DNA from 2 places in the Tigheibacillus halophilus genome. Region 1 is predicted to be linked to the other one. Evidence: a T-box and tRNA genes for the amino acid it is inferred to sense, from the RefSeq annotation. Region 1 holds a T-box; the other holds one or more tRNA genes.
The links. A T-box is a leader RNA that pairs with one kind of tRNA and senses whether it is charged. The one in region 1 lies ahead of ileS (isoleucine--tRNA ligase), so its partner is inferred to be a tRNA-Ile.
Positions count from the first base shown of each region.

Region 1 (5,623 bases):
TTTTTTGGATAAATACCAGCATTTTCAGGATGAAGATGTGTGCTGGCACTTCATTGGAAGTCTGCAAACAAGGAAGGTAAAAGACGTTATTGACAAAGTGGATATGGTTCATTCTTTGGACAGAATGTCTCTTGCAAAGGAAATCAATAAGCGGATTGACCGTCCAGTTGACTGTTTTATCCAAGTCAATGTAAGTGGCGAAGAAAGCAAGCACGGTTTAATGAAAGAGGAACTGATGCAATTCATCGCAGACATTCGTCAGTATGAACATGTGCGAATCGCCGGGTTGATGACCATGGCTCCTTTGACAGAAAATGAACAGGTTATTCGCAATGTGTTCCGCGAATTGCGGGAACTGAGGGATGCAGTAAAAGAACAGGGGCATAGTCACGCCCCATGCAGATTTTTATCTATGGGAATGAGCAATGATTATGAAATAGCAATTGAAGAAGGAGCGACACATATACGCATTGGTACGGATTTAGTGGGCTAGTGTCATCTGGAAAACCAATTAGCGAGGTGAAATCGAATGAGCATTAAGAACAAGCTGAAATCATATTTCACAATGGATGATGAATACGAGTACATTGAGGAAAATGATGATCAGAAAGAAGAGGATTATGCACCAGTCGCTGCAAAACAGAAAAGAAATGTAGTCAATCTTGCCAGTGTACAGCAGCAAAATGTAAAGATCGTGTTATGTGAACCCAGAACATATGGTGAGGCTCAGGAAATAGCCGACAATATCGTTAATAGGCGAGCTGTAGTCGTGAATTTGAAACGGCTGGACAATATAGAAGCCAAAAGGGTGTTAGATTTTTTAAGCGGGACGATTTATGCTGTCGACGGCATGATGCAAAAACTGAGCAGCGAAACTTTTCTATGTGCCCCCGATAACCTGGAAATTTCCGGTACAATCACAGAATCCATTGAAGACCATGTAGATTACAATAAAGGATGGTAATAAAGCATGTACGAGTTATTCAGAATCCTGGAAACTGCCTTGAATGTTTACAGTTTCGTTTTGATCATATACATTCTCATGTCCTGGTTTCCTGGCGCAAGAGAATCCGCTTTTGGCGGAATATTCGCCAAGTTGAGCGAGCCATACTTGGAACCGTTTCGCAGAATCATTCCGCCAATCGGTATGCTGGATATATCACCGCTCGTCGCTATCATTGTGCTGCAATTGGCACAGAGCGGATTACGGACATTGGGTTATATGTTTTAAGGGAGCAACAAAAATAAATGGATATATATCAGCACTTTCGTAAAGAAGAACATGCTTTCATTGATCAGGTGCTTTCATGGAAAGATGATGTGAACCGGTCCTACAGAAATAAATTGACGGATTTTCTTGACCCTCGGCAGCAATTTATCGTTGACAGCCTTACAGGCAAGAATGATGATGTAAAGGTATGGCAATTCGGTGGCGGCCGTCATAGCGAAAGGCAGCGAGCGCTCATCACCCCGTTTTATGAACAGGTGCAGCAGGAAGACTTCGGTCTTTGTTTGCTTCAAGCTTCTTATCAGGAAAAATTCTCTACATTGACACATCGCGATGTATTAGGTACATTTATTTCATTAGGACTTAAACGTGACAAGCTCGGAGATATACAAGTGTCTAATGGGCTGATTCAAATGATTGTCGCTGATGAAATTGCAAAATTTGTCGTACTTCAGATGACAACAGTGAAGCGCATGAAGATCAGCATGGAGGAAAAGCCATTGTCGGCATATCGTGAACAGCCTTCTGTCTGGAACGAAATGGGCAGGACTGTTTCTTCCTTGCGCCTTGACACGGTGCTGAAGGAAATCTATCATGTGTCGCGCAAAGAAGCTTCAGATTATATTAAAAAACAAGCAGTGAAAGTTAATTTCAAGCTTGTAGAAGATGTGAAATTTCAGGTGTGCGAACAGGATATCATCTCTGTCCGTTCAAAAGGCAGAAGCAAATTAGTGAAAATTGAAGGTAAAACAAAAAAAGATAAATTCAAAGTGGTTGTAGCCACCTTGAAATAGTTGGTACATACTGTAAGAAGTTGTAAAAGAATGTTTGTAATATGGTAAAATGTAAAAAAATGTCAGGAGGTGGCGAGATGCCATTATCACCATTAGAAATTCACAATAAAGAATTTAACAGAGGTTTCAGAGGTTATGACGAAGATGAAGTAAACGGGTTTCTTGATCAGGTAATTAAAGACTATGAAACTGTTATTCGTGAAAATAAAGAACTGGATGCCAAGGTTGCGCAATTGACCGAAAGACTCGGGCATTTTACGAATATTGAAGAGACGTTGAATAAATCAATCCTGGTTGCACAGGAAACAGCTGAAGAAGTCAAGGGAAACGCCGCAAAGGAATCGAAGCTTATTATTAAAGAAGCGGAAAAAAATGCTGATCGCATTATCAATGAGGCGCTAAGTAAATCACGCCGAATCAGTATGGAAGTTGAAGAGCTGAAGAAACAAGCCAAGGTGTTCAGAACCAGATTGAAAATGCTTGTAGAGGCTCAGCTTGATCTGATTGACAATGATGATTGGGAAAAAGTACTTGATACAGATTTTGATGAAGAAGTTGAAATGGTCGAAACCAAGGCATAGACTTGACTTGATATATTTTTTTGCATATAATCTTAACACATAGATACAACAATAGCCGGCTAAATATGATAAATATGAAGACGGAGACGTTTGAAGACAAATCTGAACAGCGAGTTGGGGATGGTGTGAGCCCGATACAGAAATGCTTTTGAAACCATCACTCCCGAATTTCCCCGTGAACAGTTTTTGACAAAGTAGACTAAGTAATGGAGGACGTTTCATTCGCGTTAAGAATATTTGAGTGAATTCGATCGGATGATTCGAATTTATAAGGGTGGTACCGCGAGTCTTCTCGTCCCTTACCAGGGATGGAAGGCTTTTTTTGATAGGCAAATTTCATGTGCTCTGCTGCCCTATCATGATACAGGTCGAGATTTTCTAATCATATATCGGTTAAATACCGACCAAGGAGGAAGAATAGTGGATTACAAAGAGACATTATTGATGCCAAAAACGGCATTTCCAATGCGTGGCAACCTGCCAAACAAGGAACCGAAACGTAGAGAACATTGGACAGAAAATAACGTGTATGAAAAAGATTTGGAACGGACAAAGGGCAGACCAACCTTTATTTTGCATGACGGGCCACCGTATGCAAATGGTGATCTCCATATTGGTCATGCCTTGAATAAGATTTTGAAGGACTTCATTACACGCTATAAATCCATGTCAGGGTATTATGCACCCTATGTGCCGGGGTGGGATACGCACGGTCTGCCGATTGAAACGGCTTTGACCAAGAATAAAAAAGTGGATCGCAAAAAAATGAGCATAGCGGAGTTTAGACAGAAATGTGCTGAATATGCCATGAAACAAGTGGAAACCCAGCGTGAACAATTCAAAGAACTCGGTGTCAGAGCAGATTGGGAAAATCCTTATATCACGTTGAAGAAGGATTATGAAGCGGCCCAAATAAGAGTATTTGGTTCCATGGCGGAGAAAGGATACATTTATAAAGGTCTAAAGCCGGTATACTGGTCGCCGTCTTCAGAGTCTGCATTGGCTGAAGCAGAAATCGAGTATCAAGATAAACGGTCACCTTCCATTTATGTAGCGTTTGCGGTTAATGATGGCAAAGGTCTGCTGCAAGAAGGTGATAAATTCATCATTTGGACGACAACCCCTTGGACGATCCCTGCCAATTTAGGAATCAGCCTCCATCCCGACTTGGAATATGTGGTTGTCCAAGTAAATGGAAATCGATTTGTGGTCGCACAGGCACTTTTAGAGAATGTTGTTCAGGAGCTTGAATGGGAAAATTATGAAGTTGTTCAAACCTTTAAAGGCGCCGAAGCAGACAGAATCACTGCAAAGCATCCGTTTTATGATCGTGATTCCTTGGTAATGATGGGTGAACATGTTACGACTGAAGCAGGTACCGGCTGTGTCCATACAGCGCCCGGACACGGGGAAGACGATTTTTATGTTTGCAAAAGTTATGGTATCAATGCATTTTGTCCAGTAGACGAAAAAGGTGTCATGACGGAGGAAGCGCCAGGATTCACCGGTCTCTTTTATGATAAAGCCAATAAACCTATTACAGAAAAATTAGAAGAAACGGGTGCTTTGCTGAAGCTAAAATTCATCACGCACTCCTATCCTCATGATTGGCGTACAAAAAAACCGACTATTTTCCGGGCGACCTCACAGTGGTTTGCATCCATTAAAGATTTTCGACAAGAAATTCTGGATGAGATCAAACAGGTGAATTGGTATCCGAAGTGGGGAGAAACAAGATTGTATAATATGGTGCGCGACCGTGAAGACTGGTGTATCTCCAGACAGCGTGCATGGGGTGTGCCAATTCCGGTATTTTATGGTGAAGATGGTACGCCGATTATCACAGATGAGACGATTGAACATGTTTCAGGTCTGTTTGCGGAATTTGGTTCCAATGTTTGGTTCGAACGTGAAGCAAAAGACTTGTTGCCAGAAGGATTTACATCAAAACATAGCCCGAACGGCCATTTCACGAAAGAACAAGATATCATGGACGTTTGGTTTGATTCCGGTTCCTCACATGAAGCTGTGCTGCAAGGCAGGGAAGAATTGCGCCGACCTGCAGATGTATATTTGGAAGGAAGCGACCAATATCGCGGTTGGTTTAACTCTTCGTTGTCCACTGCTGTCGCAGTTACTGGAAAAGCGCCGTACAAAACGGTCATCAGCCATGGATTCACTATGGATGGCCAGGGCAGAAAAATGAGTAAATCTCTTGGTAATGTCATCGTTCCTTCAAAAGTGCTCAAGCAACTTGGGGCGGATATCCTGCGTTTATGGGTGGCTTCTGTCGATTACCAGGCTGATATGCGTATCTCTGATGATATTTTAAAACAGACATCTGAAGCGTACCGGAAAATCCGTAATACATTTAGATTTATGCTTGGCAACTTGGATGATTTCAATTCGAAGAAAGACGCACTTGCAGCTAAGGATATGGAAGAAATTGACTTGTTTATGTTGCATCGATTGCAGCAGCTCGTTAGAGATGTGCATGAAAGTTATGACCGGTATGAATTCTCACCAATTTTTCACCGTATTCATAATTTCTGTACGGAAGACCTGAGCTCTTTCTACCTTGATTTTGCCAAGGATGTGTTGTACATTGAAGCACCTGATAACAAACGACGCCGAAGCATCCAGACTGCTTACTATGAAATTTTGGTCACATTGGTGAAATTGTTGACACCTATCATTCCGCATACTACGGATGAAGTTTGGGAATATATCCCAGGTGTTGAAGAAGAAAGCGTCCAGCTGACAGATATGCCTAAGGCTCGGGAAGTAGAGGGCTTCACGCAACAGATGCAAGAAAAATGGCGCCATTTCATGGAAGTCCGTGACGATGTTTTGAAAGCTTTGGAAGAAGCCAGAGTGGAGAAGATCATCGGGAAATCGCTTGAGGCAAAAATTACCATAGTTCCCGAGGATGAGGAAACAAAAAGTGTATTAACACAAATGGATCACTTTCATCAGCTGTTAATCGTTTCAGAAGCTGCCATTGCTGATAAAGACGAAAA
Region 1 is NZ_JBHUIZ010000003.1:571,348-576,970, forward strand. Features, by position in the region: gene ACFSMW_RS03380 (YggS family pyridoxal phosphate-dependent enzyme) at 1-493, shown strand, start outside; gene ACFSMW_RS03385 (cell division protein SepF) at 530-964, shown strand; gene ACFSMW_RS03390 (YggT family protein) at 971-1,231, shown strand; gene ACFSMW_RS03395 (YlmH family RNA-binding protein) at 1,249-2,022, shown strand; gene ACFSMW_RS03400 (DivIVA domain-containing protein) at 2,100-2,603, shown strand; T-box leader at 2,672-2,906, shown strand; gene ileS (isoleucine--tRNA ligase) at 3,024-5,623, shown strand, end outside.

Region 2 (5,623 bases), 420 kb from region 1:
GTGATTGTTTTTAATTTCATTTTCTTTGTTTTGCTGTCATACATGGATATGTACTTGGAAAGCTTTTTAGCCACATCCAGTTTTTCTGTCGGCTGCACACCTTTTGGCGGTGTATAAGTGATGGAGTATAATGCTTTATTATCCGCGATCACATCATGATTACGGTCATATATTTTTCCGCGTGGCACAGGTACCTTGGTGACATCTTTCACTGTACTGTTGATTTTATCCTGGAACTCCTGACCATTTAGTATCTGCACGACGCCAAGCTGGACAATCAACACCGAAAACAATAAGAATACTACAAAAAACAGTATATTTAACCGGAAAGGAAGCTGTGCTCTTTTCTTCCTTTTTTTCTTCATATTTCTCCCCCATTTACATTTGACAATAAACATGATCGATAGGTGAATCAAACTTGTTTCATTATAGCATTTTTTGCATAGAGTTCACACGTCATTACCTATTTTTTTCATCAGATAATTGATCTTTTATGGGAATATCCTTTTTATTTTTCGGTAAAGACGTCAGGTAAATGTCTTTTATAAAAATATACACAAGAAAATGCCCCGCACCAAATATGATCAGCAACACTGGAATGATTTTCACTGGATCCATGAACATGATAGCCAGGAGAAAGATAAGAATGGAAACGACGCGCCCGATATTAGCAAAAAGTTCTCTGACTACAATATATTCCACTCTAAGTTCTTTCGCTTTAGAAGCCTTGCCAATCACGTCAAATGTCATCGAAGTATAGGGAACGGTCAAAATCGGATAAGCGATACCGATAATGACAGCATAAATGATCAGTGTCGTATAGTTCATATGGATGAGAATGATAAATAAGGAAAAAAACAACATACCTGCTCCGAACAGTATCGCTTTTTTTCGTCTGGATGGTTTGATATACTTCGTTGCTAAAAAATAAGCAACGAAAGACAGACCTGAACAATATAAATTGAACATACCCAGGGATAGTTCGCTTTTAGTTACCAGATAAACCCAGATTGTAATCACAAACCCGAAGATTCCCTCACGTAACCCTTGGAACAAATGAGCATCTAATATCTTTCGCCAGTTTTTGTTTCGGGATCGTTCTTGCAGCACACGTTTAAAATAAAAATCTCCCTCTGCCTGCCTTCTTTTTAAGAAAAAACTGCAAACAACCGCACCAATGAAAAGTGCAAATGAAACAGCGAAAATCACTGTATAACCGATGTCATCTGATAAATAAACAATGATCATTCCTGCAGCTAAAGGACCAATCATACCGCCTAGGGACTGTAAAACCCCCAAAAACCCATTAAAGAAATCACGCGTATCCGGTTCAGTAATCTCAAAGGTCAAAACATTATAAGCCAGCCAATAGAAGCCATAGCCGATTCCGAGCAAGCCACCTAAAAGGAAATTGTATGTGGCGGATTTTTCAGCCAGGAATAAGACAGCCAAGAAAAAGAGTGACAAAAAAGAAACGCCTAAGCGCAAAACAATGATTCGATCAATTTTTTTGGCAATGATGCCTGCAAAAATAAAAGTGATTGGCTGAAATATGAAAATAGCCAGGTTATAAACAGCTATTGTGGTGTAATCGCCTGCTTGCTTCCACAAATACACATTCACGAATGTATTGGATAAAAATATCCCCAGTGAATACAATCCGCCAATCACAAGTAAAAAAATTAAGTCGCGATTTATCTCTGTTTTTCCTAATATGATTTCCATACCTTTACGCATACGAATTGCTCCTTCGTCTTTCATCTTAGTGTTACGCAACTCGCTGCTAGTTATTCAATTCACTTTTGTGTCATAGACATTCAAGGTTGGCTAATATTAATAATAATGAATGAAAAAAGGCATATCACCCAAACGGGCAATATGCCTTTCTGACAATTCCATCAATTACTTAGCTTCGTTGTAGTTTTTAGCCACTTCATCCCAGTTAACGACGTTCCAGAATGCTGAAATATATTCAGGGCGTTTATTTTGATATTTAAGATAGTATGCGTGCTCCCAAACATCCAGGCCAAGCAATGGTTTTTTGCCTTCCATAACAGGATTGTCCTGGTTTGGTGTACTAATGATGGAAAGCTCTCCATTGTCAAGAACAAGCCAAGCCCAGCCTGAACCAAAGCGTCCAGCCGCTGCTGCTGCAAACTCGTCCTTGAATTGATCGAAGCCTCCAAATTTATCGTTGATTTTATCAGCAAGTTCACCTGAAGGCTCACCGCCGCCATTTGGTGAAAGCAATTTCCAGAACATGCTGTGGTTGGCATGTCCGCCGCCATTGTTGCGAACTGCAGTGCGGATATCTTCTGGAACAGCATCCAGATTGCTGATCAATTCCTCCAATGATTTTTCTTGAAGATTTGCATGCCCTTCAAGCGCACCGTTAAGTTTTGTCACATACGTATTATGATGCTTTGTATGGTGAATGTTCATGGTCTCTTTATCAATTGTAGGTTCCAATGCATCATAGGCATACGGTAGTTCTGGTAATTCAAATTTAGCCATAATATAACTCCTCCTCGAATAATCATTGTAAAGGATGGAATATTCATCCTTTTAACTTTAGATTATCAAAGGGGACATAGCGTTGCAACATATATGCACCAAAGATTTTCAGATAATCTGCCAATGGTAATAAAAAAACAAGCCTATGCTTGTTGAAAGGAGATGGCTCGGGACGGAATCGAACCGCCGACACAAGGATTTTCAGTCCTTTGCTCTACCGACTGAGCTACCGAGCCATGGTATAAGGAATCAAATTTGTTAATTGCGATTGTACGGCTATTTTTCCATAAAAGATATTGCACTACGAAATTATGTATGGAGGAGGTAGAGGGATTCGAACCCCCGCGGGCTTTGACACCCCTGTCGGTTTTCAAGACCGATCCCTTCAGCCAGACTTGGGTATACCTCCAAAATGGTGGACCCTGCAGGACTCGAACCTGCGACCGATCGGTTATGAGCCGATAGCTCTAACCAACTGAGCTAAGGGTCCCACTATTTTGTGTAAACAATTTATACAATTTTTGGTGGCGGCAGAGGGGATCGAACCCCCGACCTCACGGGTATGAACCGTACGCTCTCGCCAGCTGAGCTACGCCGCCATATGGCTCCACAGGTAGGATTCGAACCTACGACCGATCGGTTAACAGCCGATTGCTCTACCACTGAGCTACTGTGGAATGTTTCAGATATGTAATGAGCACAAAATATAATTTATCATGTTCTACAAATAAAGTCAATAACTTTTTTGAAGTGTCGTCCCTCGGTAACAAAATGCGTCATCCTTCGACAACAATAAATACTATACCATGATGTGATATGGAATTCAATATAATTGATTAAAAAAATAGCGTATCATTTTAAAACCCGGAACTGCCGCCCCGGGTTCAAAGATATTACTTATAGATGATCTATTTTTCCAAGTACCTCCTCAGCGATGTTCACCGCGTGATCACCGACTCTTTCCAGGTTGCTGATTATATCGACAAAAACGATTCCTGCTGCTGGTGTGCACAATCCTTCATTCAAACGTATAATATGCTTTTTGCGGTATGTCCGTTCCATCTTGTCTATTTCATTTTCTTTTTGCAGTACAGATAATGCCATTTTGCGGTCAACATTTTCCAACGCCTTTACAGCTTGTCTGACTGTCATGACAGTCAGATCGTACATATTATTAATATCCTCCTGTGCTGGCTTTGTCAGTATCAGCTTGTTCGATATCTGATAATTAACCAATTCAATGATGTTCTCATAATGATCACCTATTCTTTCGATATCGCGAACCGTATCCATAAAAGATGTATGTCTGTTACTCTCCGCTTCTGACATCGATTTTCCAGACAGCCTGATAAGGTAATCAGTTATTTTCCGATCCAGATTATTTAAAGCTTCCTCTGTCTGGAGTGCGATTTCTGCATGTTTTTGTTGATGGGTCACCAGAAAGTCATTTGTTCTCTCAAGCCCTGACGAAGCAAGCTCTCCCATACGTATAATTTCAGCCTTTGCCTGGTCCAGTGCGAGTGTAGCTGACCGTTCAATAAAAATCGGGTCCAAATGCTTTGGTTTATGTTCAATAATCATGTCTTCCCCAGGCACGAGCTTCGTCACTGCCCATGCTAATGTTCCAATAAAGGAGAACTGTATCAGCGTATTAGCGACATTAAAGCTGCCATGTGCAAATGCAAGGGTCATTTCCGCATTCAAGTGCAAATGCTCCTGCAGGTAAATGATGTACTTTGTAAACCAGCCTAGAACAAGTAAAAATATGATGGAACCTATCACATTGAATAATACATGTGTTAATGCCGTTCTTTTAGCTGCAACAGAAGCCCCGATCGATGCAAGAACCGCTGTAATGGTCGTCCCGATATTATCCCCGAATAAAACCGGGATGGCTGCATGTAATTCAATCGCATTTTCAGCATATAAGCTTTGCAGGATTCCAATTGTCGCACTGGAGCTCTGAACTATCAATGTTAATAGCGTGCCTACCAGTACCCCTAGTACAGGACTGTCGCTCATATCCAACGTCAGTTGCTGGAACGCCTGCAAGCTGCTAAGTGGTTTCATGGCTTCTCCCATTAACTCCAGTCCAAAAAATAAAGCTCCAAATCCAAATAACGCTTGTCCAATCGCAGTAATTTTCTTATGTTTGAAGAAAAACAGCAAAAAACATCCGATAGCGAGAACTGGTAATGCATACTCCCCCACATTTATCCCAATGATAAAAGCTGTGACGGTCGTGCCGATATTCGCCCCCATAATGACACCGATCGCTTGACGCAGCGTCATGAAACCGGCATTTACCAAGCCTACTGTCAATACGGTTGTACCTGAACTGGATTGGATCAGAGCCGTTACAATAATACCAGCCAGCACTCCCATGAAGGGATTACTCGTGAATCTATCCAGTATGTCGCGGAGACGATCGCCTGCGGATTTTTGCAGTCCTTCTCCCATATATTTGATGCCTAGTAAAAAGATACCCAATCCACCTAAAAATTCGAAAACAAGCTTTTGTACATCTACATCCACGATGATACCTTCCCTTCAACAACAAGTTCTGTAACCAATTATGAATGAATTTAAGAAGTTGTAAATATGATTGCGTATATCTTTACATAAAATTTACAAACAAAAAAGCAGCCTAAGATCCTATCTGAAGCATGTATCTCCATTTCCTGCCAGTACAATGGGCGCTTAATTTTCGGTTACTTCATAAATGGTGTGTAGTCTTTATCAACGCATGTGCAATGGGCTGTTTACATAAAACAAGCGTGCTCCCCGTATGACGGAAACACGCTTGTTTCAAAAATGTTTTGCTTCTATGAGTATCCTGGTACCATCCACCTGAACAATGACCACATTTGTCCCTTTGGCAATCCATTGGCCATTAGACACAGCGCTGTAATCTTTATTGCCAAGCCTGATCGTACCAACAGGACGAAAATCTGTCAGAGTTACAGCCTCTCGACCTACGAGCTGCTCATAATCAGCGTTCATGGAATTATATCCCGCTTCTTTCGTAAGTCTGTCTTTTAACGTGATTTTCGACCACATATCCCTGCGTTTGAATACTTTCAAAAAAAGAAAAGAGCCTGCAGCACCG
Region 2 is NZ_JBHUIZ010000003.1:994,920-1,000,542, forward strand. Features, by position in the region: gene ACFSMW_RS05570 (peptidoglycan D,D-transpeptidase FtsI family protein) at 1-365, opposite strand, end outside; gene ACFSMW_RS05575 (MFS transporter) at 460-1,737, opposite strand; gene ACFSMW_RS05580 (superoxide dismutase) at 1,903-2,514, opposite strand; tRNA gene ACFSMW_RS05585 (tRNA-Phe) at 2,678-2,750, opposite strand; tRNA gene ACFSMW_RS05590 (tRNA-Ser) at 2,831-2,923, opposite strand; tRNA gene ACFSMW_RS05595 (tRNA-Ile) at 2,928-3,004, opposite strand; tRNA gene ACFSMW_RS05600 (tRNA-Met) at 3,037-3,113, opposite strand; tRNA gene ACFSMW_RS05605 (tRNA-Asn) at 3,117-3,191, opposite strand; gene ACFSMW_RS05610 (Na/Pi cotransporter family protein) at 3,412-5,049, opposite strand; gene ACFSMW_RS05615 (NfeD family protein) at 5,323-5,623, opposite strand, start outside.
Region 2: it encodes a tRNA-Ile, which carries the amino acid that the T-box ahead of ileS (isoleucine--tRNA ligase) is inferred to sense. The anticodon was not compared.